DNA from 4 places in the Paenibacillus terrisolis genome. Region 1 is predicted to be linked to each of the others. Evidence: a T-box and tRNA genes for the amino acid it is inferred to sense, from the RefSeq annotation. Region 1 holds a T-box; the other regions hold tRNA genes.

Region 1 (7,934 bases):
GCCTGCTTGACGTTCGGCAGGCTTAAGCTATGCTCTTGCATAGCCGCTTGGTCCAGGTCCTTGGAAATTTTCGTCCGGTCAACGATTTTGCCGTTGACCTGGACGACGATTTCCACTTCGGACTCGCTGGTCCAGGCTTCATCAAAGGTTGGCCAAGACTCGTACGAGATCGATTCCGAATGGCCAAGACGCTCCCATAGCTCTTCCGCAAGATGCGGAGCCAGCGGGGACAGCAATTGCACGAAGTTTTCCGCGGCGGCTTTCGGAATGGAATCCGTCTTGTAGGCTTCATTGATGAAAATCATCAGTTGGCTGATCGCCGTGTTGAAACGCAAGTTATCAAAATCCTCGGTTACTTTTTTGATCGTTTTGTGCCAGGTCCGTTTGAAATCGTCGCTGCCGCCGTCGGCAGCGATTTTACTGTTCAGGCTGCCGTTCTCGGCCACGAACAGCCGCCATACCCGGGACAGGAACCGGTGCGTGCCTTCCACGCCGTTCGCGCTCCAAGGTTTGGTCGCCTCCAAAGGCCCCATAAACATTTCATACATGCGCAGCGTATCAGCCCCGAAGTCACCCACGATTTCGTCCGGGTTGATCACGTTGCCGCGGGATTTACTCATTTTTTCGTTATTCGTTCCGAGGATCATTCCTTGGTTCACCAGCTTGTGGAACGGTTCCTTCGTGGATACGACCCCGAGATCGTACAGCACTTTATGCCAGAAGCGGGCGTACAAAAGGTGAAGCACCGCATGCTCCGCGCCGCCGATATACAGATCAACCGGCAGCCACTCCTGCTGCTTCTCTTTGGAGCACAGCTCCTTATCGTTATGCGGATCGATATAGCGCAGGTAGTACCAGCAGCTTCCCGCCCATTGCGGCATCGTGTTCGTTTCGCGCCGGGCCGGAAGTCCCGTTTCCGGATCGGTGGTGTTCACCCATTCCGTGACGTTGGCCAACGGCGATTCGCCGGTTCCCGACGGCTTGATTGCGTCGACGTCCGGCAAGACAAGCGGCAGCTGATCCTCCGGCACCGGCTTCATCGTGCCGTCTTCCAGATGCAGAATCGGAATCGGCTCGCCCCAATAACGCTGCCGGCTGAACAGCCAATCGCGCAAACGGTAGGTCACTTTGCCGTGTCCCTTACCGTTTTCCTCAAGCCAGCCAATCATTTTACGGATCGCTTCCTCATTTCGAAGTCCGTTCAGGAACTCGGAGTTCACGTGAGCTCCGTCGCCCGCGTAAGCCTCTTTCGTTACGTCTCCGCCTTCGACAACCTCAACGATTGGCAGACCGAATTGTTTCGCGAACTCGAAATCGCGTTCGTCATGGCCCGGTACGGCCATAATCGCTCCGGTTCCGTATCCGGCAAGGACATAATCGGCAATCCAGATCGGCAGCTTGGCGCCGTTCACCGGGTTGATCGCATAAGCTCCGGTGAATACACCGGTTTTTTCTTTGGCAAGATCAGTCCGCTCAAGATCGCTTTTGCGGGCGGCTTGATCCTGATACGCTTGAACGGCTTCCCGCTGAGCGTCGGTCGTGATGGCCTTCACGAGCTCGTGCTCAGGTGCAAGCACCGCGTAGCTGGCGCCGAACAAAGTATCAGGACGCGTCGTAAATACGGTCAACATCGCTTCATGGCCTTCGATGCCGAAATTCACTTCCGCGCCTTCGGATTTGCCAATCCAGTTGCGCTGCATATCTTTGATGCTTTCCGACCAGTCCAATTCTTCCAGGTCTTCAAGCAAGCGCTCCGCATATTCCGTAATTTTCAGTACCCATTGGCGCATTGGCTTTCGAATAACCGGGTGGCCGCCGCGTTCGCTCTTGCCGTCGATGACTTCTTCGTTGGCAAGCACAGTTCCGAGCGCAGGACACCAGTTCACCGGCACCTCGGCTACGTAAGCGAGACCTCTTTTGTACAGCTGAATGAAAATCCACTGCGTCCATTTATAGTACTCCGGATCGGTTGTGCTGATTTCCCGGTCCCAATCGTAGGAGAAGCCCAGCGATTTGATCTGCCGCCGGAAGTTGTTGACGTTCTTGACCGTAATATCGCGCGGATGCTCGCCCGTATCAAGCGCATGCTGTTCCGCCGGCAAGCCGAATGCATCCCATCCCATCGGGTGCAGGACGTTGTAACCGCGCATCCGTTTGTAACGAGAAACGATATCCGTTGCCGTATATCCTTCAGGGTGACCTACATGCAGCCCCGCTCCCGAAGGATAAGGGAACATATCGAGCGCGTAAAACTTCGGTCTGCCCGCTTCTTCCCGGGTTTTGAAGGTATGGTGCTTATCCCAGTAAGCCTGCCATTTCGGTTCGATTTCCTGAGCCTTGTAAACATCTTGAGGCGTTTGATTGTCCGCCATAAACAAAATCCCCCTTGAACTGCCATCTTCTTAAATGGTAATAAACTAAAAAACCTCCCGATCCGTAGCGTATATCGCTAGGGACGAGAGGTATGTTTCCCGTGGTACCACCCTAGTTAGCGCCGGACATGCTTTGTCCTTCGCTCACTTTGACCCTTAACGCGGGCAAGACGATAGTGCCGCACAACCAGCGCCGCACCATAACTCCGAGGCGAGTTCGCTTCGATCGCCAACCGGCTTTCACCTTCCGCCGGCTCTCTGGGTGGTTTTTCGAAGCTAATAATCCTCATCACTGCTGCTTGCTTATGTTTGAAAACTGATTACCAATTATTATATCCAATATCGTCCTTTGAAGTCAACGACTTAGCTATTGGATAGCGCTCCTGATTTTCGGCCAAAATAGCTCCAGCCAAGCCGAAACGGTTCGAAAAATCTGGTATTCGGAGGTCGTTCGCAGTGAAACAATTCAATCCCGACATGGTATTTTTTGAGCCGGAATCGATAAAATACCCACTCGGAAGCAAGTTGCTGCTGCATTTCGAGAAATTGGGGACACCCATTAAAATGACCACGTCCCACAACCGGGTGACGGGCATCCCGGGTGAAACGGAAGCGGAGAAGTACCGCAGCGCCAAAAGAACGCTGGTCGTCGGCGTCAGGAAAACGCTTGATTTCGACACCTCGAAGCCGTCCGCCGAATACGCGATTCCGCTCACCACCGGATGCTCCGGCCACTGCCATTACTGCTATCTGCAAACCACTTTAAGTTCAAATCCGTATATCCGGATTTATGTGAATCTTGAGGAAATATTAGAGAGTGCCGCAAAATACATTGCCGAACGCAAACCCGAAATCACCCGGTTCGAAGCCGCTTGCACCGGCGACCCGGTCGCCCTGGAGCATCTTACCGGAGCGCTGGAACAGTTCATTTCCTTTATGGCGAAGCAGGAATTCGGCCGCCTCCGGTTTGTGACCAAGTTTGCCAATATCGATTCTCTGCTTGATGTCGATCACGGGGGACACACCCGAATCCGATTTTCCATTAACTCCGATTATGTCATCAGGAATTTCGAACCGGCCACATCCTCCTTCGAGGAACGAATTGAAGCGGCAGGACACGTTGCCGAAGCGGGCTATCCGCTGGGCTTCATCATCGCCCCGATTATCAAGCATGATGCGTGGCAGGAAGGGTATATGGAGCTTTTGACCAAACTGCATGACCGGCTAAAAAACATCGAGACGCCTGACCTGACTTTTGAGCTCATTCAGCATCGTTTCACGAAAGTGGCCAAAAATACGATTATGAGGCGCTACCCCAAATCCAAGCTCGACATGGACGAAGCGGAGCGGCAATTGAAATGGGGAAGATACGGAAGGTTCAAATACGTATATAAAATGGAAACGGTGGAGGAATTTCAAGAGCTTTTCCGGCAGGCCATCACGGAATATTTTCCGCAAGCCCGAATCGAATATTTTGTATAAACAAAGAAGATGTCCCGAAGTCATTGATCGACCCCTGGACATCCACCGTCACAAATATGATATTTATAAATCGATTAAAGCTTGAAGAGGGATACGGCTCTTTGCAGTTCTTCCGCCAGGCTGGAAAGCTGACGGATCGAGGCGGCAATCTGCTGCATAGCCGCGCTTTGCTGTTCCGATGCGGCGGCCACTTCTTCGGAAGCGGCTGCTTGCTCCTGCGTTACGCCGGAGATTTGCTGAACCGAATCGGCAATGTTCGTATAGGAGTTCTCCACCAGAATCAAGGATTGAAGCAGCTGATCCGTGCGGCTGGAGAAATCATTGATGCCTTGGAAGATACTTTGGAAATTTTGATAAGTGATGTTCATCAATTTTTGCCCTTCTTCGATAGCGCGGCTGCCCTCGCCGATACTATCAATAACAAGGCGGCTGTTTTCTTGGGTTCCCGCTACCAATTCGGTGATCGATGAAGCGGCGTCAGCCGACTGTTCGGCCAGCTTGCGAACTTCTCCCGCAACCACGGCAAAACCTTTCCCCAGTTCGCCAACTCTTGCCGCTTCGATCGAAGCGTTGAGCGCCAGCAGGTTCGTCTGCTGCGCAATCCCCGTGATCATGCCGATCACTTCGCCGATTTCTCTCGAGCGTTCTTGGAGCTGGCCGGCGGTTGTTTCCGAATGACGCATCACCTGCTCGATCAAATTCATTTGGCGAAGCGTTTGATCAACGACGTCTTGTCCCTCGGACGACTGCTTGCTGACCTTCTTGGCGATGAGCTGCATGTCGTTCACTTCAATCGCCACACCCGATAATTGATCTTTGATTTCCAGTACGGACGAAGAGCTTTGGCCGATGGATTCGACCACCTCGTTGATTCCTTCGCTCATGCTGTTCATCGATTGGGCTACCTGTTGAGCGCTTTCGCTCGATTCTTTCGTAACATGTTCGAGCTGCGCGCTAGTGCCGGCCACTTCTTGCGAAGAAGCCGAAATATGTCCGATAAGCTGCTTCATATTGCCGCTCATCGTGCGGAATGCCTCCGCTAATCGTCCCACTTCGTCTATCGTTTTGACCTCAACCTCGCGGGTTAAGTCGCCTTGAGCAAACTGCTCCGTGGCAAGCATCAGCTTTTTGAGCGGCTTCGAAATAATCCGGCCCTGCAGATAAGCGAAAAGCAAGCCGATCAGGAGCACGAGCAGCGAAATACCGACGCTGTACCACACCACCTTCGTTGTGGTATCCGGAATCACCGAAGCGTCGAGGTCGATCCCCAGCAGACCGGCATTGGCGCCGGCGTCGTTTTTCAGTGGAACGAAAATCGATTTATGTACTCCGAACTCATCTGTGTAAATTTCACTAATTGTCTCCTTTCCTTGTGTGATGGTATCCTTCATCTCCTGGGAGAAAGGGTAATCCATGTTGTAATCTCCCTCGGTATCCGAAAGGGCGATAATTCTTTCTTTCCCTCCATCGTTGGATAAAATATATACGTTCTCCAGATTGTGCGCCTTTTTCAGTTCATCCATCATTTTGCGGGTTTGCTGATACAGCGGACTGCCGGTTCCGTCGATTCCAAGCTTGTTGCCGCCAATTCGGTCAAGCTCGGTTTGTACAATATTGATGTTGCTCTCGAGACGTTTATCAAGTTCATTCTTGAGCTCCCCGCTCAAGGTGGTATTCACCACCGTGAGCAGCCCGATGAAGCAGAGAATTGCTGCAAGGATCAAACCCGTGGTACCCAGCATGATTTTCGAAGAGATATGTCCGAACAGCAATCGTTTGATCTTTTGATTCATTATCATGTTCATCTCCTGAATGTGAGTTCATTGATTGGAAAAAGCTATTTGCTCATCGCTACGCTAAACTGCTCACAAACCTCGGATATGCATTCTTTTAAATACTGCACGATCCCAGGCACATGCTCAGGCAAAGTATGAGGCGAAATGACAAAAAATTTGCTGACATAAAGCGGAATTTGACGCCCCTCGGCGGTACCGACCAGCAGATGCTTTTTCGTATCCCCGAAAAACATCCGGTCGCGCTGCTCACCGAGTTTCTCGAACACCCGCTCATTAAGCCGGTTATTTTGCTCGATTTCCGCAGCCCGGCATTTTCCGCTGATTTCTTCGGCAAGTCGCGGACCGTCCGGCTGATAAATCCGAATTAATGTAGAAATACCGGGATTCTCGGGATTTGCGATCTCGGCCTGCGGAATTTCGGCGACAAGCTGCTCCCGGAACTGGTGGCTTACCTCCATAAATTGGGCCAGAAGACGCTGATAACCCTCTACGCCAAAGGACAGCAGCGAGCTGTACATGCTGATTGAACTGGCCATGCGTGAGCATTCCAGCGTATAGCCGGTATGGTAATCGCCATAACCGCGATGCCCGACATATGGAGTTTCGTCCGCTTCCAGATCAAGCCGTCCCAAGTCGCTTCCTTTTTTCAGCAGGAACAAGCTGGAGACATAAGGCGCCTGCCCAAGCTTTTGGAAATCGAAGCACATGGAATCCGCCAAAGAAAGATGTCTCATTTTCTTCTGAATCGGCTTAAGCATTTCGATGACGCCGGTACTAAACTGAAGCGGATTCTTGTCCAGATCGTACTCGTTAAAGAAAGCAAAAAATCCGCCCAACGCCGAGTCCGCGTGGATGTGCGGGCTTGGAAACCCAAATCGCCGCGCGACTTCATCCGCCGTTTCGCGAATTTGGCGAACATCGTCGATCCCGAGGGCGTCCGTCGTTCCCGTCGTTGCAACAATGTACAACGGCACGCCGCCATTTGCGGCGACCTCTTCCATTTTGCGTTTCAAATCGAATACGTCCATCGAGCTGTCGGTCAGGGTTTTGATTTTGACAAGATGATCGCTGCCGATCCCCGTCGCTTCCATGGACTTGAACAAGCTGTAATGGGCCGACTCCGAGCAAAACGCGTACAGATTGCCCGGAACCCCGTGCTGAAGCGCGGCAGGGTCGTATTTGGCGATCGCGATCCGCAGTCCGGAGAATACGGCGCCCTGACCTCCCCAAGTCGTATACCCTCCGCTGACTTTGGAGTCATACCCGACCAGCTTGGACATCATGGCCGTTACTCTGACTTCGGCCTCGGCCCCGGCAGGTCCGTAAACATCCCATAGATTATTGCCGTTCACCAGCATCGCGGTAAGCATGCCAAGCATGCCCGGAATGGAGGCCATGGGCAAAATGTTCGTGAAGAAATATTTGGTATGATAGGGATGGCCGTGGAGCAGTTTCAATAATTCATCGTTCACCTCCTTCATCGGCGTCCCATCGTAAGGAATTTCGCTGGCCGCCGCCAATTGGCCGTAAAAATCCCCATCCCTCCGTTTTTCTCCTTTAAGATTGACTTGATCAGGATTCTTCAACTCATCCACGCCACGAATCATTTGCTCGATCAGTTCCAGCATCCGCCCGCGCTGCTCCGAATTTCCGTCCTCGCTTGGAAACCAATCCCTTACATCCGGTTTGCTGTCTGTTTTCATATGCATCTTCTCCTCATTGTTCCGATTGTGTAGAGTTTTCCTTGGACATACAGTTGAAGAAGTTTCCTGCCCCCCTATGATAAAATTTCGACGAATGAGATTGCTTTTATTAAAAAATCTTCATTTCCTTACATTTCTAAATTATACAAGCTATCCAAGGCAAACTACAGATACGAATAGGTATATATTCCATCAATTGTCATTAAATTTTTCTTACTTTAAATATCTTTACAAATTATTGAAGCACGCCAGTGTAAAATCTATAAACCGCAATTGATTACGGCCCTGTCAAATTTTGCAATGGGATAATTTGAAAATGAAACAAGAGGGTGCCCCTTTGTCACCTACGATGACTTTTGGGACACCCTCTAAATTTATATAACAACAGAGCAGAAAAACCCTGACAGACCGCTGCCAGATACCGGATCGACTTCAAGGAATGGACTGGCGTTCGAGCAAATGGTTAAGAACAAATGATTAGAACAAGTTGTCTGGCCTGATCAACGGCGTCCCCAAACGCCGCATCCCCCTGACCCTTAAAATAGCGACCTTTTGGGGCTTTATTTCCACTGTGGAACCTC
Region 2 (7,934 bases), on a different contig from region 1:
CCTGAATTCGGCTGGTGTCACACCGTCTCTTGTAATAAATCCATGGGAAGCATGTGTAACCGCATTTCGGGGCTGGCTGTTATCAAATAAAGCAACACTGCGCCTGGCCCGCCCAAGTACCAGAGCCGCATTTAGTCCTGCCGGGCCTCCGCCGATAATGGCACAATCATAACTCAAAAGGATCTCCCCCTTAAATGTTACCTGGAAAAAGTGATGTGTTCATTAAGAAATTTCTCACAATCTAACGCAGCTGTACGTCCACTGCCCACCGCTGCAATCGCTTGACGATATTTGTGATCTTGAACATCGCCGCAGGTAAAGACACCCGGAATATTCGTCTCAGCAGATCCCGGCTTCATAATAATGTAGCCATATTCATCGGTATCAATTTGACCCTTAAGAAAACCTGTATTCGGCGTATGACCAATCGCTACAAAAATAGCGCAGTTTCGAAACCGCTTCCTGACCGCTCTCATTATTCTTCACCTTTAAGCCCGTAACGCCTTTTTCACCTGCAATAACCTCTAACGGAGTGCAATTAAGGCCCCATTATTCCCTCTGGAAAGCATGGGAAATTTTCGACTACCGTTGTGGTTGTCAATTGACCACCCGGTTCGGGTCCTTCGATCACCAAAGGATTTAAGTTAGCCCGTGCCCAATAAATAGCAGCGGTCAGTCTCGCAGGACCTGTTCCAATGACGATTGTTTTATACATATGTGACTCCTGGCGTTTTTCAAGCCCATTCACTTGCCGCACTATTTTTTTGGATAAAGCAGATGCTATACTTGCTAAAGCGATACCTGTCGGCTTTTGTTTGTTGATTTATTTGGAGGCAACAAGCTGCTGCAGGGCAACTTTCGACAATATGCCTAATTCTTTATATAGGGGCATTCCATCTTTGAATATAATGGTTGCCGGTATGCTCATAATCTGAAATTGTGAAGAGGTTACCGGATTTTCGTCTACATTAACTTTAATTACTTTAATGGAATCATTTGCTTCCTTTTCAAACTTCTCTAAAACAGGTGCAAACATTCTGCATGGACCACACCAAGGAGCCCAAAAATTCACTACTGTTATACCTTCAGTTTGCACCATCTCTTTAAAAGTAGAATCGTTCGCGTGTTGAATAGCCATCGTGATCATCCTTTCGGAATTAAATATATTAAAGACATTTTATATCTTTAATTACACATTAGATTTCAACTGTTCATCTGTTGGAGTTTAAGGCTCTGTTTTCACTAATTCCAATGCCTGGAATCATTCGCGGCAGTGCTGTATTGTTGTCCTCCCATCCTACTCACCTCCTTTCAGGCCACTTTCTATTTCCGTGGGGAATTTTGTCTGTGCGTGACGGGGAACCTACAAGGAATTGCTCGGGACAGCATTGAGTTCCGCCGGCCTCCACCGATAATGGCAAAATTCCAATCGTCACAATAAAATCCTTCTCACGTATCACGTTTATTAATCGATATTATAGTTAAATTATATCTACAAATAGTTAAAAAATGGTCGATTAATCCATTCCCTTAAATTGCAAGGCCAGTTCATGAATTTTTTTGTTTTTCAGATACTGCTCCATTTAGTGTTCTGCTTCGGTGATGACTTGTTGAATCAAACATTCACTGCCGTGATCAAGGCCGCACTCGAACAGCGAAGCGGTTCCTTCGATTGCGTGAATAACATCCAGGAACGAGATGTCTTCCCAATTGCGTCGAAGCCGGTACCCTCCGTTCGCGCCGGACATAGACTGGATGAGTCCAGCCTTAACTAGCTTGGTCAGCATTTTAGACAAATATGTTTGGGAAACGCCCAGTTTCTCGGCCAGTTGTTGCACGCTTAGCGGATTGTCCGGTGCTGTTGCCACCAAATAGAACATCGCGTGAAGCGCATAATCGATTGCTTGCGAATATTTCAAAGTGCTCCTTCATCGAAAATTTTAAAGACTTCATGACTCCATGATAACTTTATTTTGTATATGATGCAAGTGTCCGCAATCATTGCGTAAGGGCAAAATTTTGCATCGATTTAACGAAACCAATTACCTCATGGATACATTCCTCCCTGGAGATAGGAAGCCCGTTCTCGTTCACCGGCTCGCCCTTCCCCGCCTCATTGCGCGGCGCGGCATAATAATCTTCATATTCATAATCGAAAGAGACCGCAGCCCCATCTTGGGTTTCATATGATGCTGTGGTTTGTACCGGATGCCACTTCAGCAGATACCTCGCCGCCGTCCGGGCCGACTCTCCCAAACCCGCCGGCAAGAATTTACGCTCATTTGGATTACAATTCAAAGATTTCTTCTGCCCAGGTAATGAGCACCAGCTTAGAAGTATTGAATAGCAAAAAGGTTCCTTCTCTGCTAGAAAAAGCAGATCAGAAACCTGTCATTGATGAAGTGATGCGGTCGAGAGGACTCGAACCTCCACGGGGGGTTAGCCCACACGGACCTGAACCGTGCGCGTCTGCCAATTCCGCCACGACCGCAAATTTGAATGCCAACAGCGGAAGAAGTTTGCCGCAGCGACAAGATATAAAATACCATGTTTTGCTTACAAAAGTCAACCCTCATTTACTTGACGTTTACGATTAGCACATATCCTTCGCCCAACGCAAAAAAAGGCAACCGTCCGCACCTTTCCCGGGAAGAACACGATCGCCTTTAGTCAAATGGATTGTCCGTTAATTCGTAAAGCCGCGTTAGAGGTTCCGGGACGCCGACTGCTTTTCCCGTTTCCGCTTGTGGCGCGGAAGCTGCTGAGCCCAAAGCGAAATCGAAAACGGGATCATGCCGAACCAGCGGGATGACCACGATTCCTTGACTTTGGAGCGTTCCCGCCGAATTTCCCGCGGGGTTTCGACGTAATCAACGACCCGCTCCGTAATGTATTTGACCAGCTCATCACCCTTGGCCAAGAGGATCCCTCCTTTCGTCTTGTTATTGATATTTCTAGTTTGCGCCGTTTGCCATCATCATAAACGTAAACGGACTGTTCATGCATGAATTACGCCGACTAAGCCAACTCTAAATAGGACAAATCCAAGCCTTCAAAGGATGAGAACAATGAGAAAAATAATAACTTCCCTGCTCGTCGTCATGTCGCTCGCTGGTGTTTGGAGCGCTCCCGCCTTGGCGGACGGCAAAGACCTAAGGCATGCGTTCCCCGAGCCGGTCATTCTGATCGATGCCGGCCATGGCGGAATTGACGGGGGAACCTCATATCAGAACATTCTGGAGAAAGACATTAATCTGAACATCTCAAGAAGATTGTATCTCGTGCTCCGCAGCCACGGTTACCGGACAATCCTGAACCGTACCGGAGACTATGCCTTAAGCGACGACAACCGATGGTTCAACAGCCGTTCCCGGCATCTGCGCGATTTGGCTCAGCGGAAGGAACTCAGCGAACAGCTTCCCGCCTCCATCGTCGTCAGTTTGCATGTCAATTGGGGACGGAACGCCGGCAAGCGTGGTCCGCTTGTCCTGCATCAAAACGAAGGGCGCAGCGCCTTGCTGGCCGCAGCGATCCAGCAGGAACTGGAAGCTCTTTACCCGACGAAATCGGCGCCTGAGCTAGGCAATCCTTTTTATTTGCTAAAGCACATGGATGCGCCTGCCGTCATTGTCGAGACGGGCTTTCTCAGCAACGCCGAAGACCGCGCCATGCTTACCAATAGCCGCGGCCAACAGCGGATTGCCGAAGCAATCTACGCCGGCATCGCCAGATATTTTACGGTAATGTAAACCCGGGGCCTCCTTCGGGTTTTTCTTGTTCCTGCACCAAATCCGTAATCCCGACAAAAGAAACGCCACGCTTTTGAAATTCGGGAATGAATTTTCTTAGCACCACGGCGGTTTTCAGACCCTGGGTTCCCACATGGCCGATCGTCACGCAATAGCCGTTCTGGTCCAAGAGCTCTTGAACCTTGACCAATTGTCCGGAGATATGCTCCTCGTTGTGGAAGTCGTCAAGAAAAATATCGTTTTTTACCTGCGGAAGCCCCTTTTCCTCGCATAGTTTCCCGATAACCGACCAGTAATTGGTCCGGCTGTCCACAAAAAACATTCCCCGCTCGCGGCACACCTCCAAAATGACGGACATGATACGTTCGTCTCCCGTAACCTTGGAGCCCATATGATTATTGATTCCTACCGCATAAGGAACCTGATCGAGGGCTTCCTCTACCTTTTGGCGAATTTCCTCATCGGTCATATCGGCCAAAATCGCTCCGGGCCCAAGCCATTCCGGACGCCCGTGCTTGGGCTGCATCGGAAGATGGACAATGACGTCGTGCCCCTGCTCGTGAGCGCGGATCGCATCGGACTTGGTCGTTTCGAGAAAAGGCATGACCGCAACGGTTACCTTGACGGGAAGCGCGATAATTTCGTCCGTTCCGCCCATGTTGTTCCCCATATCGTCAATGATAACCGCCAGCTTTTGGGGAGCCGTACCGAAATCCTCAGCACCCTCAATGCTGTCGGCCTTGGCCTCGACTGGTTCGAGGACTGCCGCAGCCAGAGCCAAACTTAGGACTAGCCCTGCCGACTTTCGCCCGAAACCGGTTCGAATAATTCCCATGCCAGCTTTCACCCCCTTGGTCATATCAGATCGGATTTCCTTTCCAGGCCTTCCAGGCTCTCCGCCGTACCCGAAAGGTCCACAACAAATCGGCAACAAAGAGCAGCGCAAAGTAGGGGCTAAGCTTCTCCCATGCCGGAGCCAGACTCATGTATCCACGCACCATCAAAGGGTGAATAAGCCAAAGAAAAACAAGCGACAGAATCCCCCAATACAGCGAAAAGCGCAGGCAAATATAACCGCGTATATGCCCGCGCATTCCGGTATAGTCCCACCACCGCTGTCCGAAAAGCGTATGCAGCAAATACCCGCTTACATATTCGACGACGGTCGGAACAACCAGGCATAAAAGCAGGACATAGACCGGGTAACGTTCGAAATTTTCACCGCCCAAAGCCAATATCAGCAGCGGAGCGAAACCGTACATCGGTTTCATCGGGCTTTTCAGAAATCCTTCTTTCCAGAATTCTCCTTGGGTAAAGAAACTGTAGACATTTTCCAGCAACCATCCCAAAAACGAATAGGCCAAAAAATAAAAAACCATCTCGTCAAGCGCCATGCGAACGTCAGCCTTCCTAAGGTGTGATGTTGAATCTTCCTTATTATGACTGTCGCCGCCGAGATTCATGCGCCTGCTTGATTTTTGCGAAGATAACTAAAGTCCGACTAAACCACCTGATGGTTTTTAAAAGCCCGATATGCCAAAGTCAGCAGAAGCACCGTCGCAATAAGCGAGAAGCCTGCTGCGAATTTGTACTCCGGAATCAGTTGGCCGAATATTCGAAAGGCTTCATAGCCGGTGATTTGGCTGAACCCTTCAAACATATGAACCGGCAGCAAATCCCTCAGATGATTGAACAAACGGCTACCGGTCGACGGAATAAACAGCGGTCCGATCAGGAAAACTGCGCTGATGACAATAACGGGAAAAGGACTTTTCAAGCGGCTGGACAACCACAACGTTACCGCTCCCACAAGCAGGCAGGCCAATCCTCCTACTAAGACTGTCCACAAATACGTTTGCAGAACCGTATACGGAACCGGGGCCAACAGTGTAAGCAGCTGTACGCTGGCGTTTCCGCCTCCAAAACCGAAAATACCGAGCAGCAGAAGCGTATACACCGACAGCTCCAATATAAGCAGCCCCAGGGCTACGATCAGGCTCGCTTTTATCTTGGCGGCAATGACCCTCCTGCGGCCATGTCGTGTCGACAGGATAACGGAATCCGCCCCGCTCTGATATTCCCCGGCAAATACGGGGGCCAGACATACGGCGATCACAAATGCGCTGGATAAGAACACAAACTGTACATTTTCGAACACTTTGTCCCAGCCCGTCACATAATCCATTTCCAAGGGAACCTTGATACCCTCATTCATTTTGAGAAAGTAGGCCTTCTCCTCCGCCGAATACCGCCCGAAAGGGTAGCTCTTGTCCAAAAAGGCTTGAATCTTTTCCATCCGGCGATCATAAAAACGCTTGGCATCGTCAGGCTTGATCGTATCGACAATACCGTAATCGTAATCATCCAACGGCGAAAAAGCGGTTCTTATCAGATCCTTGATCTGATTATCCTTCACGATCTCCTTTCCATAGGACTCAGGAGTGATCTCCCCGTTACTGTCCAGATTTTGCGGGTTCCCGATCACCTGCTGATGCCGTTCAACCGCCTGCGCAATTTTGTCCTCGGTTAGCGGTCCGGCAAGCTGACGATCATACTCTCTTTGCAGCGAGATGGCGTTCATCCCCTTCAGTTCCTTGCCGTCTTTCCCCGTGATCCGCGCGCCCGTAATCAGCAGGCTGGTCGCCAGAACCAACACAACCGCCAAAATCAACAGTCCCGCATAAAAAGACTTCCGGTGTACGATTTTGCGAAATTCGAACCGGGTCAATGCATCCATGTATGGCTCCCCCTATTTTTTCGCAATGGCCTCTTCTTGAAAATGGTACAAATACAAATCCTCGAGCGTCGGAGAAACGGCTTCGGCATGCGGAGCGGGCTTGCCGGCGGAAACGATGCGAAGCTCGGCCGAGTCCCCTTCATGCCGCAGATTGCTCACGCAATAGCGGTTGTTCCATTCTCCCGCCTCCCGGGCCGGAATACGGCAGGTCCATACGTGGCCTTCCATCTGCGCCGTCAACTCCTCCACGGTTCCGGTCATCGATAATCGTCCTTGCTTCATGACCAATATTTGGTCGGCGATATATTCCACATCGGACACGATATGCGTGGACAGGAGCACAATCTTGTCCCTGGCGAGATCCGCGATCAGATTGCGGAAACGAACCCGCTCTTTGGGATCAAGTCCCGCCGTCGGCTCGTCGAGGACCAGCAGCTTCGGGTCGTTAAGCATGGCCTGGGCAATGCCCAGCCGCTGCTTCATCCCTCCGGAGAAGGCGCGGATTTTCTTGCGTGCCGCTTCCTCCAGAGCCACTGTTCGCAGCAGCTCCCGTGCTTTTCCCTTTGAAGCGGCAAGCGTTAATCCTTTTAACGAACCCACATACCATAGAAATTCCTCTGCGCTGAAATCAGGGTAATAACCGAAGTTCTGGGGCAGATAACCCAGTAAATCACGGTAATTCTCCCCCATGCGCTCAATATCCTGACCATTCATTTGAATCGTGCCCGACGTTGGATGCAAAACTCCGCAGACCATCCGCATCAGTGTTGTTTTTCCGGCTCCGTTGGCTCCCAGCAGACCATATACGCCGCTGGTCAGCTTAGCCGAAATACCGTCCACCGCCGTTTTGCCGGAAAAATGCTTGCTTACCTCGTTTATAGCCAGCTCCAGCATCAAATGCCTCCTTATACACGCATTCTTTCAATAATTGAATAAGCCATATCCGTCAAACCGGCAGCCCTGAGGCCGATTCCAAGCTGCGGCAAGTCCGGCGAACCCGCTGCATTTCAAAGACGATTCCGGCAGCGGCAACCAGCAGCAAGATCTGCCACACAGCGATCGCCGAAGCTCCGAACAGCTCCAGGGATGGGGAAAATGCCAAAAGCACTTGCGCCAGCGCGATCAAGCCGCCAAAAAGCAAACAGTAATATCCGCAGTTCGGCGTGCGAACCCGATTAAGCAGCCACAGGCAGCCGAGACAGGTTAGATTGAAGGGCACCAGCAAATAGAGCAGTATTTCCAAAGTTCCAATCCGCATCAGCCCATTTACCAAGACGGCAAGCAACAGCAACCCTGCAAGATCCCCGATCCCCAGCAAGCTTATACGAACCAGCGTCAATTTTTCCAAACGATGCCGCGCACTGAGTTCGATCTCCAGCATTTTACAACTCAGCGAACGGGTCAACGTCTGGATGCCGGCGATCACCAGCAGCGGCGAAGCGATTGAG
Region 3 (7,934 bases), on a different contig from region 1:
CATTAGTCCTGGATTGGTGAAAATCAAACTCCCGGGCAAGAAGGACTTCAAGTCTTCTCGCCAAACAAATCCTAAGCAGAACATTGGAAAACGGGAAGTCTCTCAAAATGAACAAGCGATAAATGAAAGTTTAATTGAGGCAGAGATTGTTTCGGTGCAGGCGGCAATGAAGTCAGGCGCATTATCGTCGGAGGATTGCGTTCACTGGTATTTGGAGCGAATCGAACGGCTCAACACGAAGTTAAAAGCAATGCTTGAAGTTCAACCCGGACACGGGGTATCCTGCCATCAACGTACCGAGCGGGTACGCAGAGACAGGCATCACCGCCAAATTCACTAATCCAAAATAATCAAAAAGGTCGGCTAATCGCTATCGGCAATTAACCAACCTTTTTTGTAAAGCAATGCGGTCGAGAGGACGCGAACCTCCACGGGGGGGTAGCCCACACGGACCTGAATCTCTTAGCAGAGTAAAACGACTAGGCAAGTAATTCTTATCCGGCAGCTTAGGATTCGGAAATAATCAGTATTAATTAGCAACCTTTTAATTTCAATGACGCAATTAATAAATTATTAGTAATTTTCAATATACCCATTATTTTCCTTTTTTGGTATACTAATAATGACCGTCCTGGATTCCAATTTAACACCACTAATATAAATCTCAGTGGAGGAAACTTATGGAACAATGGTTTTATTTGTTGCGTAGTCCAATAAATGTACTGGATAAAACAATTCAGGAGTTGGTTTATCGCTCTTTTTATCAATTCGTTTATCGCGATATCTATTTTATGGTCCATGAGCATTCACTTACAGAGGATGTAATTCATGATGCTTTTATAAAAGCAATCACCAATGGACCGCTGATGAAATCAGATATAAACATCCAGGCTTGGGTCAAGCAACTTACTCGTAATACTGCTTTAGATCATCTAAGGAAATTAAAACGAGATCGTCAAATATTTACGGAACCCTACGATATTATACGTAATACAACTTCCGATGAAATCAGTGTGACAATCGAGGTTGAAACCAAAGAAAGAGATGAACTACTTTATGAAGCACTCACCGAACTACAAACGAATTATCAATCAATTTTATTTCTCTTTTATTTGGAGGGAAAGTCCTATCGGGAAATTTGCAAAGAGTTACATTTAACTGAATCGGTTCTTACACAGCGTTTAGCAAGAGCACGGAAAAAATTGCTTAAACTCTTTTTAAGAAAGTGGACTGATGATAATAAATGAATCTAACGAACTTCTATTTTGTACAATTAGCCCATATTCGAATCGAATTATGAAATTACCTCTATGTTCCATTTAACACTTCCGTAGCTTTTTCCTCATAGATTCACTTTTTGTTTTCTCTGATCAGTTAAATAGCCTCGACCTTTTAAAAGTAGTTAATACTAACAATGGTGGAGGCTATAATTCTGAATGAATGTCTTTGTCTTGAGCAAATGTGGTGATTAGAAACCTAGGCTATTTTTCACTATCAGTAACTTCTATTGTTCGAAGATCAGTTTCAACTTTATAATTCTGGCTGCTTCCATCCTTATTAACCGTGAATTCAGAAACCGCTGACACCTCATAAAAACCCGGTTCTTTAATTTTATAAGTATACGTCTCTGAAATAGTCATCTTTCCTGAAAATTCCCGATTTTTACCTACATCCGAAATTACAGAAGAGTTGACCTGCTTTCCACTATGATCCTTAATCACAAATTCAAACATATTTTCCCTACTCATAATCATAAGTTTTTGTTCTGTTTTCACTTCAAAATCTGCTCTAATTGTAAATGCTTGATTAGCTTGGATTTTATCTGGAGCTATAATATTGGCAGCAAAAAACTTATTTTCTTTATTGCTAATCGTTGAAGAAATTCCCTCTACATTTGATACTGTAGACTGGTTTAAATTTATTGACCGACAACCGAGCAAATTCAGAAAGATAACAATAATTAGCAATATCTTCAAGTATAACCACCTCCATTTTAGCAGACGTAAAAAAATGGTTTTTGTTGCAAAAGCCATTTCATTCTATTGAAGCATGTTCTCGAACTAATGTATCAAAGCGATTTGGAGTTTGGCTAAATAATTAGCATTCGGCTAGCAATTTCCGTTAGAAAAGGGTTAATTGCAACGTTATTAATATAGTAATTCCAAAAAAAGGAGGAAGCAACCAGGAATTTTCATCTTGAAGCCGGGTAGGAGTCATATCCTTGCGAAAGGAGGATACAAATAAAATTTTTGCTTTTTGATTAGCACAAAATAATTAATTAAGGAAAGGAATGAAACCAAGTGAAGAATAAAGTTTTAATTGGATCGATTATACTTGCTATCTCCTTAATTTTTAGTTCAAGCATTAATACTTCCGTAAGTGCAGAAGATAACTATCAATGGAAAACGGTTAGAGGAAGTATCTGGGATATTGCAGAGATCACTCAAAAAAATAATGTTAATGAAATCCCCTATCCCATTGAAACTAACATATCTCCCAATATTCTAGGCAATACTACACTTCTGGATAACTATGTTGAAAAGCAAAGAATCAAGCGAGATATCCCCTCTATCAAAAAGCTTATTGAAGAGTCCCCTGACCAATTTTCAGGATATTACTATGCTGAAGATGAGGGCACGGTAGTCGTCCAAATTACTGAAAACTCCGAATCCCTAAAAAAACTGGTCCGTGAATCAATCCAAAACCAGGATAAAGTTGACTTTGAAGTTACAAAGTTTTCTTGGGCCGATATCGAGAATGCAAAAACGATAATTGAAAAAAGTGTTGAACCCGGATCGGTTCGAGCCCTTATTCCCGATGTAAAAAATAACAGGCTAATTATTGCATTGGATGAAGACACAATCGTTAGTAAAGAATCGGTGACTTCGCTTATTCCCCAATCAGATTTGCTTGAGTTTACCGAAGTACCAGCTTCGGCATTTACGGTGGAAACAGACGATACTCATTACGGTTCTTTATTTCCTATGGGATCAAAAATCGGGGGAAACTACCATGAAGTAGGAGATAATTTATACCAATACAGCGTTTGTACTGCAGGTTATTTTGGTGTAAATCAAAACAATCAAAATGTGCTGGTTACTGCTGGTCATTGTCAACCTACAGACACAGTCAGCGCTTGGTATCAACCTACATGGAATACTACCTCAATTGGTGATTATACCTATAGAACCACTTCTGCTGGGGATGGCTCAAATGCAGTTGCTGATGCAGGTTATATAACTTTGAACTCTAATTACGAAGGACGCCCGAGGGTTCCCTACCCTTCTGTTACAAATATGGCTATGATAACCGGTATATATGTTGCCGATACACCTGGAGATACAATTTATTTAAGAGGCGCGAATAGCGGAACCACTACATCAGGTCAAATAGCCTATTCAGATGTTGATATTTATTGGGGGGGCGATGGTTATGGGTACAAACGTAACGAAGTTTTAGCTACCGGGTATTCTTCTATGGGGGGAGACAGCGGCGGGTCTATTTTAACTGACTACGCATATGATAACTCTTTACAAGGCTGGACTTTTGATATAGCCGGTACCCATACAGGAGTCGTAACTCTCAGCAGTACAGATAGTCCTATTCCTCCAGGAAGCTATAAAGTATATGAACCTGTCTGGACATCATTCAATGATTTGCATCTTGACGGTATCATGATTGTTGCTCCACAGTAATACTCGATATAATCGCATATATTACAAGAGTCGTATAGTCCTGACTATCAAGGGCTATACGACTCTTCATTTATTGATAGTTTAGTACGAAGTACACAGCTTGACCAATTTTAAAGGCTCGCCTAAACCCAGAACGAGTTTCCTTTTCTAACTACCTAATACGGATCAAATAGATAAGTGCAAGACTTTTTGTCCAGATAACGAGCAGTAACTTGAGTTAGCAGTTATGTAAAAAAGGCTTGTAGTTGCCTGAGCAACTAAAGCCTTTTTTATAAAGTAATGCGGTCGAGAGGACTCGAACCTCCACGGGGGGTTAGCCCACACGGACCTGAACCGTGCGCGTCTGCCAATTCCGCCACGACCGCGTAATTTCGTCTTGCGAGAAAGTGTTTTTCCGCAGTGACAAAGTTTATAATATCACGCGGTCATGGGGGAGTCAACCTGTAAATCCTGGATGAGGCTATTGAACAGGCCGAACCGTAAGAGCTTCCTGAACCCGGGTCACGCCCTGGGACAAAGCGTTTCCGGCCAACGCCGCGGAAGCCACCGCTACGGTTTCCAAAATCTCCGCATCGCTTGCCCCTTTTGATTTGGCTTCTGCGGCATGATAGAAGGTGCAGATTTCGTTATTTACAGACAACGCAATACCCAGCGCGATCAGCTGCTTCGTTTTCGCGTCCAGCGAACCGTCGGAAAAGCTTTCGCCGGTAAATTGATGATATGCTTCCGTCACTTTCGGCATGGAGGCGCCGTAGCGATCCATTTCCTCTTTGTACGCATTGATTTTGTCGGTAACCCGCGACATGGCAAAGCATCCTTTCTTTTTAGGATTGGAATCACTTATACAATGTCCCGTGCCGCGAAAAATATGCCTATTCCCCCGGCGATACCCGAGATTGTTTAGCGGTCTGATAGATGTAGCTCCGGTCCAGCTTAACGATGTTTCGATTGGGCTTACGCACGAGTACATGGGTGTCATCCCAGGCGACGACAATGCCCCGGACATCGTTGGCTTCGATCGCATCGCGCACGACTCGTACTTTTTCGCCGGATAGGCGGTATTCGTTCAATTGTTCATCCGAGATCATCGGTTAACTGCTCCTTCCTGTGACGAGTTTCAAAAAAAGACCCCGCTTAGTCAAGGCGGAGTCTTTCTATATGACGGCAGATCTTGACGAGCTATCGGTAAAGTCGCAATTTCTTAAAACGAATTAAAGGGAAGCATGTTCCTTGCTATCATTCTTTTCGAACCAGAAATCAAGCACTTTCGCAGACATCACGCGTTGTTCCAAATACCCCACCTGCTGAGGACTGAACTGATCCTTCCATGGCACATTCAGTTCCTGACACAACCCTGCGATCGTCAGTAACGCCGACCAGGCAACGTAACGTTTGTACCAGAAAAACTGGGGATGTTCAAGCATATAGGGATAAAGGTCATCAAATTCCGTATGTTTACAATCCAGGGCACGTTCAAATGTGACCTTTGCATCGGACAATTTCGAGATAAAAAACTCCACGTCTACAACTGATTCTTTCCCCATGATTTAAGCCTCCTCTCCCTAGTACTCCCCATTATAACGAAAAAAGGAGGGCCTGCAAAGGATTCTTACAAAAATGTTCCCTTTGGAAGAGCCCAAGTTTAATCGGCAAAACGGATTTGGCCGCCTTCGAGAGAAGCGATCCTCACCAACGATTCCAGGCGGACGCCTTGCTCCCGGATAGCCCTCGCGCCAGGCTGAAAGCACTTTTCCACCGCAATTCCCGCACCTACCAGCTCCGCTCCGGAACGAGCGATGATTTTGATAAGTCCCCGCGCCGCATCCCCGTTTGCGATAATATCGTCGATAAACAGGATCCGGTCTTCTTCCCCGATGAACTCCCGGGACACGAGGATATCCGTGACAATGCCTTTCGTAAACGAAGGTACCCGTTCGCACAGCATGTCCGGTTCAACAAGAAGCGTCTTTTTCCGGCGCGCAAACACCAAAGGCACCCCCAGCTCATAAGCGGCGGCAAAAGCAATCGCGATCCCCGACGACTCCACGGTAATGACCCTCGTCACGCCGGCATCGCGGAATCGCTCCGCAAACTCCTTGCCCATCCGCATGGTCAACTGCGGATCCACCTGATGGTTCAGCAGCCCATCCAACTTCAGCACTTGGTCCGAGACGATAACGCCCTGCTCCATGATCCTTTGTTTTAATAACTCCATATTTTTGCCTCCAAAGCTCATCATTTAGGTTTTGAGTCATGTCCCGTTCCAAGACGACATACCTTGTACTATATATAGCACATCCGCCGGGGGGAAAACCATGAAAAATGCCGTAAAAATTCTGCAGATCGCCTTCACATATATCGGTACGGTCGTTGGGGCCGGTTTTGCGACGGGGCAGGAAATTCTTCAGTTTTTCACCCGGTACGGCAAATGGGGAATTCCGATGATCCTCGTATCGACGATCCTGTTCGTATGGCTGGGCACCAAAATGATGCTGCTCGCCCGGGAGATCAAGGCCGTATCCTACGAGGATTTGAACCGCCGCCTATTCGGCGATAAAGTAGGACGAGGCCTCAGCTTGTTCACCTTGATCGTCCTGATCGGCGTCAACAGCGTGATGCTCGCCGGGGCCGGCTCGGTCTTCATGGAGCATCTCGGACTTCATTATCAGATAGGCTTATGGATTACGCTCCTATGTACCTTTCTGCTGCTCGGCCGGGGCATCGGCGGCGTGATGCAGTTGAACTCCATCGTCGTTCCGATGATGCTGGCATTATCCCTCGCCATCATCTTCAATACGGCCGGTTCGCCGGGGGCGACGCGTTTTCTCACGCTTGGCACCGATGACCTCCTCTATTTTGCCTGGGCTTCGCCGCTGATGTACACCGCCTTTAATTTGTCTATGGCGCAAGCGGTCCTGGTTCCGATCGGCAGCCATACTGACAATCGGCGCGTGATCATCGCAGGAGGAGTTTTGGGCGGAACCGGGGTTGGTTTTATGCTGATGGCCGGCCATTTCGCCTTGTCCGCCCATATGCCGGGCATCGTTCAATACGAGATCCCCATGGGCAGCATCGCCCAGCAGCTTGGCACGACGGTGCAGCTCATCTATGTTCTGCTGATTTTTATGGAAATCTTCAGCACGTTCGTTGCCGATGTATACGGGGTAACTCTGCAGATTCAGCAGCGAATTCAAGCTCCGCCCATGCTGATCGGCCTTACGATTTTGTTTATCTGCTACGTGACCAGTCTCTTTGGCTTCAGTTCCCTGCTGTCCGTACTTTATCCGGCATTTGGGTTGTTTAGCCTGCTGTGGGCCTTTATGCTGGCCAACTACCGAAAAAAGGGCTCATCCGGATAACCCCACAATTTGAGCGCCCGGCATTTGGGCTTGAATCCGCTCCACGATATGGGCGTGGCAGGTCATCATGATGATCTGCTGCCGGTTTGAAACAGAGCGAAGCACCGAAAGAGCCCCGTCAAGCCGGGACAGATCAAAGTTGACGAACAGATCGTCGAGCAGAAGAGGAAGGCTGCCTTCTCTCAGCACCGCCTCCGACAAGGCCAGCCGCATCGCGAGATACAGCTGCTCGGCTGTCCCCCGGCTCAAATAGGCGCTTTCGATCACCCCATGTTCGGCATGCTCGGCCATAAGTTCCTGACTGCCCATTTTCATCACGATCCGCTTGTAAGTCCCGCCCGTCATTTCCGTAAAATAACCGGACGCCGCCCGCAGCACCGCAGGCTGCCGCTCCTCCTCATATATGCGGCGAACGCGGGCGATCAGTTCGCTGCACACCGCCATGACCGCATATTGGTCCACACCGTCGGCAAGAGCGGACTCCGCCTCGGCCAGCTTCTGCTGCAAATCCTCCTGTCTACCGCGCTGCTCCAAAGTCTCTTTTTCCTGCAAGAGCCGGCCGCGTCTTTCCTGAAGAAGCTTCCAGCTCGCCTCAGATTCTTCCTTGGTTACCCGTGCTTGTTCAGCCTGCCGAAGGAGCTCCGCCTCGTCTGCCACTCGCAGCAGCGCCTTAAGTTCGCTCCGTTCGTTTTCGTCCAACCCGCTGAAGAGCAGCAATTCCTGCTGCCGTAGATTCCGTTCAAGCTCCTGACGCCGTTTGACGTTCGCCCCGATGCGCAGGAAGGCTTCCCCATCCTCGGCCTGACCTTCTGCCAGCAGACCTTGCTCCTGCAGCTCCAGCCGGCTCAGGCGGTCCTCCAAGCGCTCGCCTTCCTCCTTG
Region 4 (7,934 bases), on a different contig from region 1:
GTGGAGCAGCCCGGTAGCTCGTCGGGCTCATAACCCGAAGGCCGCAGGTTCAAATCCTGCCCCCGCAATTCTTTGTAGTCGGGCCCTTAGCTCAGTTGGTTAGAGCGGTCGGCTCATAACCGATTGGTCGGGGGTTCGAGTCCCTCAGGGCCCATAGTGCGTGAACCCCTTGCCTAGCAAGGGGTTTTTGCTTTTTGATAGGGTGAGAGAGATGACGTGCGATAGCGAAGCTTGGCTGAATAAAAAAATCGACTCTCCTAATGGAGAGTCAATTTAATATTTCGCAATTTATATCCATCATCGGTTTTTAGATCATACAATTTCAGCTTGACTCCGTTTCCGTCGATATGTTGTCAAACTTGTAGGTTGCCAGGGAGGACTGAATCGGCGGGCGATTTACAAAATCAAACTAAAGAGTCCTATAACAAAAAACACGGAGCCTACTATTATACTGAAAACTCCGCGGACTTTGGCAAACTCGATATAGGTTTCGCTTGGTTCCGAATCGCCTTGCACTTTCCAGCCTTCATTGGCTTCCCATCTAAAGTCGGGCTTTTTAATGAGGAAAATCCCCAGAGCAATGAAGAGAGCGCCTATCAGAACGATAACAATGCGAAAGAACATGCAGACCACACTCCTTAAGCTCAGAAAAGCCTAAACATAAGAAAGAACACTACAATCAACACGATAATGCTGGCGATTCGATTCATCACAAGATAAGCCTCGCTGGGCTCGACGTCGCCTTTGACCATCCAGCCGTACCGCATGTACCAGCCTGCTTTTGGAAATACGGCATTAAGCAGCGCCAGGATAATAAACAAAAAGAGAAAAAATCCCATCACAATCACTCCTTAATTAGATTACGTGTGCTCCATCGATTTGTTTCGGAAATGGGGAGTGAAGTCGGAAAAAGGGACCGCGAGAGGCGGCCCCTTTATATTCTTCAAACTGATTTATTTGCTTCCGTCCGCGGACGGAGGAGCGGGATGCGCCTCCAAATACTGAACCGCATTGTAGGCTAATACGGCGGCTTCCGCACGGGTGATTTTATCCTGTGGCTGGAAGGAGTTGTCTTCATTCAGCTTGGCGATGCCAAGCACAAGCGCGCGCTGCACGGTTCCTTGATACAACACGTTAAGCTGGTCTTCGTCTTGGAATTTCACGGGAACGATATTGATCATCGGCAGGTTGCCGTGATGTTCCATAGCCAGTATCAGTTGATGCGTAAATTCTTCCTTAGTAAGCGGTTTGGCCGGGTCGAAATCGGCCGGAAGATCAAAACCGTTGCTTTGGGCTATGGCCAAGGCGTCGGCGTACCAAGCGTCGTTTTTCGCATTTTTGAAATAGTCGCTAGCTACCGGCTTATCGGTGGATGCTTCAGCGTTTAGGCTTAGTCCTAAAACGTTGATAATCAATTGGATGCCTTGGCTTTCGGTTAATGTTTCGTTGGGTAAAAATACGCGGTCATTCACGCCGCGAACGATACCCTTCGCCTGAAGCGCCGTAATACTGTCTTTAGCCGAAGATTGGGCAAGGTCCGTAAAAGTAGCGGTTGCAGCCGCGAAGCTTTGCGCTCCCAGCGATAAACTCAAGATAGCCGCCGCGGACAACACGGCCAGATTCCGTTTCAACATCATATCACCTCTTGTTTTTTTGTGAGCATCTACTAGACGGTGTGGCAGGTGGAAAAAGTTGCATTCATGCGCAATATTTTTTACTCCTACTGTTTTGCGGCAAGCCTTGCGTAATCCTAAAAGAACGTGATATAATCTTATTCGCTTAGTTTTTTGTGAAAGTATGCCGGGGTGGCGGAATAGGCAGACGCACAGGACTTAAAATCCTGCGGTTGGTGACAATCGTACCGGTTCGAGCCCGGTCCTCGGCATCACGCTGTTTTTCGCGGTCACATCAACGTCTAATGAGCGTTGAGATCGCGAAGGTTCTGTGTATCTATGCGGAGCGAAATCCTAACTCACAGGACCCGAAATCCAAGCGAAAATGATACGCTCATCTCCGTTTATTCAAATTCTAACGGAGAGGGCGTATTTTTTATGGTCAAAATTACGTCCGCATTATCGCGGATTATCCATTATGCGCCTATATGACACCTATGTATGTATACGTACTATTGCTCCAGCAAAACTTCAAACTTATCGATTAGATAGTATATCGAAAAGATAATGAATACGGAATAACCAATGATACGAGTGATCCGAGGAATACGGGGATTTTTATTAGAACGAATTTCCTTAATAACTTTATTGATGCACACCAACATACCAATAATAAAACAAGCAAATGCAAGCAAAGGATATCTTTCGAATAACCGCGAGGTTGAGGTTTGTAAGGGAATGCTAATCACTCCTTTATAGGTAGTATTTATATATTCGCTTACTTGTTTTCTTCTCCTTTATTTGGATTTTGGCTTACAAGTGCATTTGCTGCCTGACCCGGCACAATTCCCGGTCCTCGGCATCATGATAATAAAAAAGATCGCAGCGTCTCCTGAATTGGGAGTCCTGCGATCTTTTTTGTTTTTGCGCGTTCAACATGCCGCCGAAAATTCTATTTTTTCACCAAGTTGATGTGATTCAGCTGCGTTGGACTGTCGAAAATAAACTCCAGTTTATAGCTGCCGCGGTTATAAGTCCATTTGGTCTGTTTGGTGCTGCTGATCTTGCTTATGGAATTTGGCGCCAGCCAGCTTTTCTTAAGCATACTCATGGTCATGCCGCCGATATTGGTTTGACGTTCTACGTTGGTACCGAAATAACGAATTTCATTAAGTACGCCTTTTGATGAATAAGCCATTGCATATCCCGGGGTACCCATATCGGCGCCGTAAAGATCAAAACCGGAAACCGTTGTTCGTGGCTTCTCCGGCTCCCCCAGCTCCTTCAAAACGGTTGCGCGAGCCGTTTTGCCGACAATAAACTTGCCAACCACGTTTGCTCCGGGAAAGTGTCCTTCAAGTGCGGGCTTATAAAAAGAATTAAGAGCAGCCAATGCTTGTTTTTGCTGTTCCGCAGTCACGCTGGAAGCGGCTGCCTGAGCTTTGGGCGCAGAGAGCAAGGGACTGGCGCCGCCAAACGCTCCGAAGACAGTCGCACCGGCAACCGAAAGAGTCAGCACGGTTTTCCAAAAGGCTTTTTTTGTCATTGTCATGTTGCGTACCTCCCTATGATGAATGAAAGCCGAACAACCGAATTCATAAGGCAAAGGGGCTTTCCGTACTCAAAATATATCTTCGACGAGCGCCTGTCAACTTTCAACAACACTTGTTGTGTAAAGGGGGGCTTAAAGAAATTCTTTTTTATGCGGATAGATTTTTAATAGGTCAATGGTATTAATTTCGCTGAAAAGGTTACGAAATTACTCCCAAATGTCGATATAAAACGCATAGGGCTGGAAAAAGATTTCCGGTAAAGTGACTACCAAAGGAGAGAAATGCATGATTGCTAACAGGAAAGTAACGGGATGGTTTCTCGTTGTGGCTCTGCTCCTAGCGGCACTGTTCCCGACAGGTGTCTTTGCGGCCGCAGGGGATATCAATTCTATCGCCATTGACGGAGAGAATACAACAGTTGATCTTGCAGTGGGCAAAACCAAGCAGCTAAAGGCATGGGCAACCGTTGAAGGTTCAACCAATAAAAAGGATGTGACCGCTGCTGTTAACTGGACCTGGACATCCTCGAACGGAGCTCAGCTTACGGTAAATCAAGGTCTGGTTACCGCTTCGAAAAGCGGTGAAGCTATTGTAAGGGCTATCGATAGTACTTCGGGTTCTACCTCCATAATCACAATCAATATCGTCGATACATACACCGATTTAAGTTTGGATTACAAGCTGGATGGGAAATACGTTCTCGATAGTACCAGCGATGATAATCTTACGGTAAAAGCAACGGCGAAAATCGACAGCAGCAATTCTAAAGATGTCACGACGGATGCGAAATGGAGCTCCTCCAATTCCAGCGTATTGACGATCGATAAAGGGAAAATCACGTTGGTTGGCACGGGGACGGCAACAGTGACGGCCGAATACTCGGGATTAAAGGCCACTTATACGGCAACGGTGACTTCTCCTTACTCCGGATTAAAGTTGTTTAAGGACGGGGCAAAACTGGGTGACGGCGAGGATCTTGAGCAGATTGTTGTGGATAAAGAGATCACGCTGCTTGCTAAAACCATCAATGCGAACGACCAGTCCGAGACGGATGTTTCAACCAAAGCTGCATGGTCAACTTCCGACAGTAGCGTGGCGACGGTCAAAGAGGGTAAAGTGACGATCCTTGCCCTTGGGAAAGCAACCATTACGGCGAGTTATTTAGGAAATACCGTCAGCGTAGATATTTACGTGAGAACGCCTTATGAAGCGATTATTCTTGCACCTTCGAAGGATCAGTCCTTGTTTATCGGAGAAACGCTGAAAGTCGATGCGACGATGAGAAGCGGGGCGGGCCAGTCTGTTCCAGCCATCTCTCCGGACTGGACTTCTTCCAATAAGATTATCGCGACGGTGGACAGCACTGGGACGATTACAGCTCGATCGGTAGGAACCACAACGGTTAAAGTGAGTTCGCAGGGGATAAGTAAAAGTATCAAGGTAACGGTTAATCCAACGATTATGAAATTAACGGCCGAGAAAACGGAACTTGATTTGTTTAAAGGGGACTCCGTCAGCTTGCCGAAAGTAACGGCCAAGAAAATCGACGACCAAGATGTCGATTTCAGTGACCAAATCGAGTGGACGTCCGATCATGAAGACATCGCAACCGTCAAAGACGGCAAAATCACAGCCAAGGAAAGCGACGGCAGCACCCCGCTGTCCTCGACAGTGACGATTACCGGCAAGCTCCCTGAGGTAACCGGTATCGGATCGGCTTCTGCGATTCGCAGTTCTTCGGACGGTGTAGTGACCATCACGGTAACAGTTAAAGAAAAAGTGCTTACTTTGATCGCCGAAAATGAAAAAATGAACATCGTGGTAGGTGAAGAAACTCCACTGCCTACGATCAACATTGTTTATATGAACGGAGAAGAATCCACTGACACGACCGGCGTGGTGTGGACTTTAAGCGGTACTAACGCCGTGATTAAGACAACCGCCGACGGTAAGAAAATCAAGGGCTTGACCAAAGGTTCGGCTACTTTAAAAGGTACTTATGCGAGCAAGACAATCAGCATTCCGGTGACGATTGAGCAGAAGATTACCAAAATCGTCGTCGATCCGACAACGCTTGAGCTTAACCTCAAAAAATCGAAGTCGATCAAAGCGACCGGCTTCTATACGGATGGAAAAACCGTAAGTTTAGCGAGCAAAATGAACTGGCAATCCTCCAATGAGGACGCCGCTACGGTTTCAGGCAGCAGCATTAAGGCGGTTGCCGAAGGAACGACCACGATCTCCGGGTCCTACCAAGGAGTAGCCGTGAGCATTAAAGTCAGCGTCGTGCCGAAGTTGACGAAGCTCACTGTGGATATGAGCAGAGTGCCAATGACTCCGGGCTCCGCCAAAACAGTCGTATTGACAGCCCAATATGATACAGGCAAAGTTACCGATGTTACCGGCAGCGCGGTATGGACCAGTTCCAAACCGGCTGTTGCCACAGTTGCGAGCGGCAAAATTCAAGCGATAGCCAAAGGGAGCTCAACGATTAAAGCCAGCTTTGGCGGTAAAACCGCTACGGTATATGTTACTGTAAAACCTTAATTAAGCACTTTTAGGGAGTCCGCCAAACCTTGGCGGACTCCCTTTTTTAGGTTGATTCCAAAATAAGGATTGCTTCAAGGCCGGGCTTTCACTATAATTGGAACAGGTGTTCTTGTGTTTCTTGTCCGAACTACAATCAGCTGAAAAGGAAAGGCATCTATGAGCAAGCGTAAAAAGGCTAAAAAACAAGGCATTACCGGGTTATCGGCATTATTGATTTTTCTGCTTTATCTGGGTTTCGTTTTCTACTCCCATTATGTTCCCGACGATTGGAAGAACACGCAGCCGAAGGCGGAAGAAAGTTCCGCGTCGACCCATGTGCAGGAAGCGTCCGGGAAGCAGCTGAGGGTCGTCTTTCTTGATGTGGGGCAAGGAGCGTCGCAGCTCATTATTAGCCCGAACGGAAAGACGATGCTGATCGATGCGGGGAACAACAGCAAGGAACAGACCATGCTCGGCTATTTGAATAAATACGGCATCAAGCGTCTTGATATCGTCATCGGAACACATCCGGATGCGGATCATATCGGTGGTCTGGATCGCGTGATCGATCATACCGATGTCGGTGAGGTTTACATGCCGAAAATTCAGTCCAATACGAAAACCTTCGAATCTCTGCTCCAGTCGATTGGGCGGAAGGGCCTTAAAGTAAAGACCGCCAAAGCGGGACTCCTTCTGAATTTTGACCCACAGGTTCAGGTGAAAATGCTCGCCCCCGTAAGTATGACGGAGGAAGGAACCAACAATATGAGCGCAGTGGTAAGAGTGACTTATGGCGGCACTTCATTTCTGCTGACCGGCGATGCGGAAACGGAAAGTGAAAATGAAATGATCGATTCCGGCGCAACCCTCCGTTCCGGCGTTTTGCTGGTTGGGCACCATGGATCCAAATCTTCCTCATCGCTGCGGTTTTTGAACCAGGTCAAACCGAAGTACGCCGTTATTCAAGTTGGAGAGAACACGTATGGTCACCCTACTCAAACGGTTTTGGATCGGCTTTCCAAGCTCGGAATTAAGGTGTACCGCAACGATCTGCAGGGAACGATCGAAATTGCCTCCGACGGCAAAGAATATCATATTTCAACGGAAAGGTAAGTGCCGCCGATGATTCATGTCATTGAAGGCTTTGAAGGGGATTACTGCATCGTTGAAAGTGATGGGAACGTTAAACCCGTTTTGCGAAAGCTGGTGGACTCCACAGTTAAGATCGGGGATGTTGTGGAGTGGAACGGCGAGAAATGGATGACGAACCATCGGGAAACGGAAGCTCGCCGCAAAGCGATCCGGTCGCTAATGGATGAAGTCTGGGAAGATGAATAATCGAACGCAAGGGAGGAATGAATTTCTATGCTGACCAAACCAGAAAAAGGAGAGTTCTCGGATCATTTTGCAGGTTATATCGGCGAGGTTGAGGAACGGGATATCCTTGCGCTGCTTAAGCTTCAGCCGGAGCGGGCGAACCGGGAACTCGGCGGCCTGGCGGAGGAACAGGGAGATTTTCGTTACGCCGAAGGAAAATGGAGCTTGAAAGAGGTGCTTGGGCACATCAGCGACACGGAGCGGGTCATGAGCTACCGTTTGCTGAGAGTGGCCAGAGGGGATACGACGCCGCTGCCGGGCTTCGAAGAGAATTTATTCGTTCAAAATGCCAATTTTGAAAAACAGACGCTATCCGAACTGCTTCATGATTTTATGCTTGTGCGGGAATCAACTTTGTCCCTGATACGCGGGTTGGACGACTCGGCTTGGGACCGGATCGGGACAGTTTCGGGCGGTCCTGCTACTGCTCGGGCCTTGGCGTATATCATTGCGGGACACGCTTATCATCATTTTGCGATTATTCGCGAGAGGTACCTGCAATCCTAAGAAACAACGTAAATGTAGCTAAAAAGCCGGCAAGCTTTACGGACGACGCATCCGCCCAAGCTTGCCGGCTTTTAAGTTATTCGTGCGCCACGATCAGTTCGAGTTCACCGCTGAGCTGGTATGGACCGAACTCGACAGGCAGGATGAAGTGATCACCTTTAGCCAGCGGATAGCTTTCATTTCCGGCGTTCAGTGTTCCTTGCCCGGCAAGCACGCTGAACAGTGTATACTTTGAATTGCCGGAAAGCGTAGCTACGCCAGCGACATTCCATTTTTGTACGGTAAAGAAGGAATTAGTCACAAAGGTGGTAACGGCCAGCCCGTCTTGGGTAAAACGGCTGTATGACTCAGGCTG

What was found. A T-box is a leader RNA that pairs with one kind of tRNA and senses whether it is charged. The one in region 1 lies ahead of leuS (leucine--tRNA ligase), so its partner is inferred to be a tRNA-Leu.
Region 2: it encodes a tRNA-Leu, which carries the amino acid that the T-box ahead of leuS (leucine--tRNA ligase) is inferred to sense. The anticodon was not compared.
Region 3: it encodes a tRNA-Leu, which carries the amino acid that the T-box ahead of leuS (leucine--tRNA ligase) is inferred to sense. The anticodon was not compared.
Region 4: it encodes a tRNA-Leu, which carries the amino acid that the T-box ahead of leuS (leucine--tRNA ligase) is inferred to sense. The anticodon was not compared.

What each region holds. Positions count from the first base shown of each region.
Region 1 covers NZ_JBKFGG010000015.1:16,886-24,819, forward strand. Annotated here, with positions in the region: gene leuS (leucine--tRNA ligase) at 1-2,372, opposite strand, end outside; T-box leader at 2,449-2,674, opposite strand; gene splB (spore photoproduct lyase) at 2,850-3,854, shown strand; gene ACI48K_RS13535 (methyl-accepting chemotaxis protein) at 3,929-5,647, opposite strand; gene ACI48K_RS13540 (pyridoxal phosphate-dependent decarboxylase family protein) at 5,692-7,353, opposite strand.
Region 2 covers NZ_JBKFGG010000005.1:130,324-138,257, reverse strand. Annotated here, with positions in the region: gene ACI48K_RS06010 (NAD(P)/FAD-dependent oxidoreductase) at 1-177, opposite strand, end outside; partial or broken gene ACI48K_RS06005 (NAD(P)/FAD-dependent oxidoreductase) at 198-715, opposite strand; gene trxA (thioredoxin) at 824-1,138, opposite strand; gene ACI48K_RS05995 (Rrf2 family transcriptional regulator) at 1,584-1,919, opposite strand; gene ACI48K_RS05990 (hypothetical protein) at 1,999-2,268, opposite strand; tRNA gene ACI48K_RS05985 (tRNA-Leu) at 2,407-2,491, opposite strand; gene ACI48K_RS05980 (YqzE family protein) at 2,705-2,920, opposite strand; gene ACI48K_RS05975 (N-acetylmuramoyl-L-alanine amidase family protein) at 3,102-3,749, shown strand; gene ACI48K_RS05970 (divergent polysaccharide deacetylase family protein) at 3,736-4,584, opposite strand; gene ACI48K_RS05965 (putative ABC transporter permease) at 4,610-5,143, opposite strand; gene ACI48K_RS05960 (ABC transporter permease subunit) at 5,251-6,486, opposite strand; gene ACI48K_RS05955 (ABC transporter ATP-binding protein) at 6,499-7,380, opposite strand; gene ACI48K_RS05950 (hypothetical protein) at 7,433-7,934, opposite strand, start outside.
Region 3 covers NZ_JBKFGG010000005.1:88,225-96,158, reverse strand. Annotated here, with positions in the region: gene ACI48K_RS05805 (hypothetical protein) at 167-340, shown strand; gene ACI48K_RS05800 (RNA polymerase sigma factor) at 681-1,247, shown strand; gene ACI48K_RS05795 (hypothetical protein) at 1,482-1,976, opposite strand; gene ACI48K_RS05790 (chymotrypsin family serine protease) at 2,301-3,695, shown strand; tRNA gene ACI48K_RS05785 (tRNA-Leu) at 3,976-4,060, opposite strand; gene ACI48K_RS05780 (carboxymuconolactone decarboxylase family protein) at 4,156-4,500, opposite strand; gene ACI48K_RS05775 (hypothetical protein) at 4,568-4,783, opposite strand; gene ACI48K_RS05770 (hypothetical protein) at 4,907-5,239, opposite strand; gene ACI48K_RS05765 (xanthine phosphoribosyltransferase) at 5,338-5,910, opposite strand; gene ACI48K_RS05760 (YkvI family membrane protein) at 6,011-7,054, shown strand; gene ACI48K_RS05755 (AAA family ATPase) at 7,043-7,934, opposite strand, start outside.
Region 4 covers NZ_JBKFGG010000003.1:118,280-126,213, reverse strand. Annotated here, with positions in the region: tRNA gene ACI48K_RS03970 (tRNA-Met) at 1-68, shown strand, start outside; tRNA gene ACI48K_RS03965 (tRNA-Ile) at 81-154, shown strand; gene ACI48K_RS03960 (DUF6199 family natural product biosynthesis protein) at 397-624, opposite strand; gene ACI48K_RS03955 (DUF6199 family natural product biosynthesis protein) at 645-839, opposite strand; gene ACI48K_RS03950 (S-layer homology domain-containing protein) at 954-1,637, opposite strand; tRNA gene ACI48K_RS03945 (tRNA-Leu) at 1,800-1,885, shown strand; gene ACI48K_RS03940 (YjgB family protein) at 2,566-3,165, opposite strand; gene ACI48K_RS03935 (Ig-like domain-containing protein) at 3,452-5,713, shown strand; gene ACI48K_RS03930 (ComEC/Rec2 family competence protein) at 5,873-6,808, shown strand; gene ACI48K_RS03925 (DUF3006 domain-containing protein) at 6,818-7,033, shown strand; gene ACI48K_RS03920 (DinB family protein) at 7,061-7,579, shown strand; gene manA (mannose-6-phosphate isomerase, class I) at 7,656-7,934, opposite strand, start outside.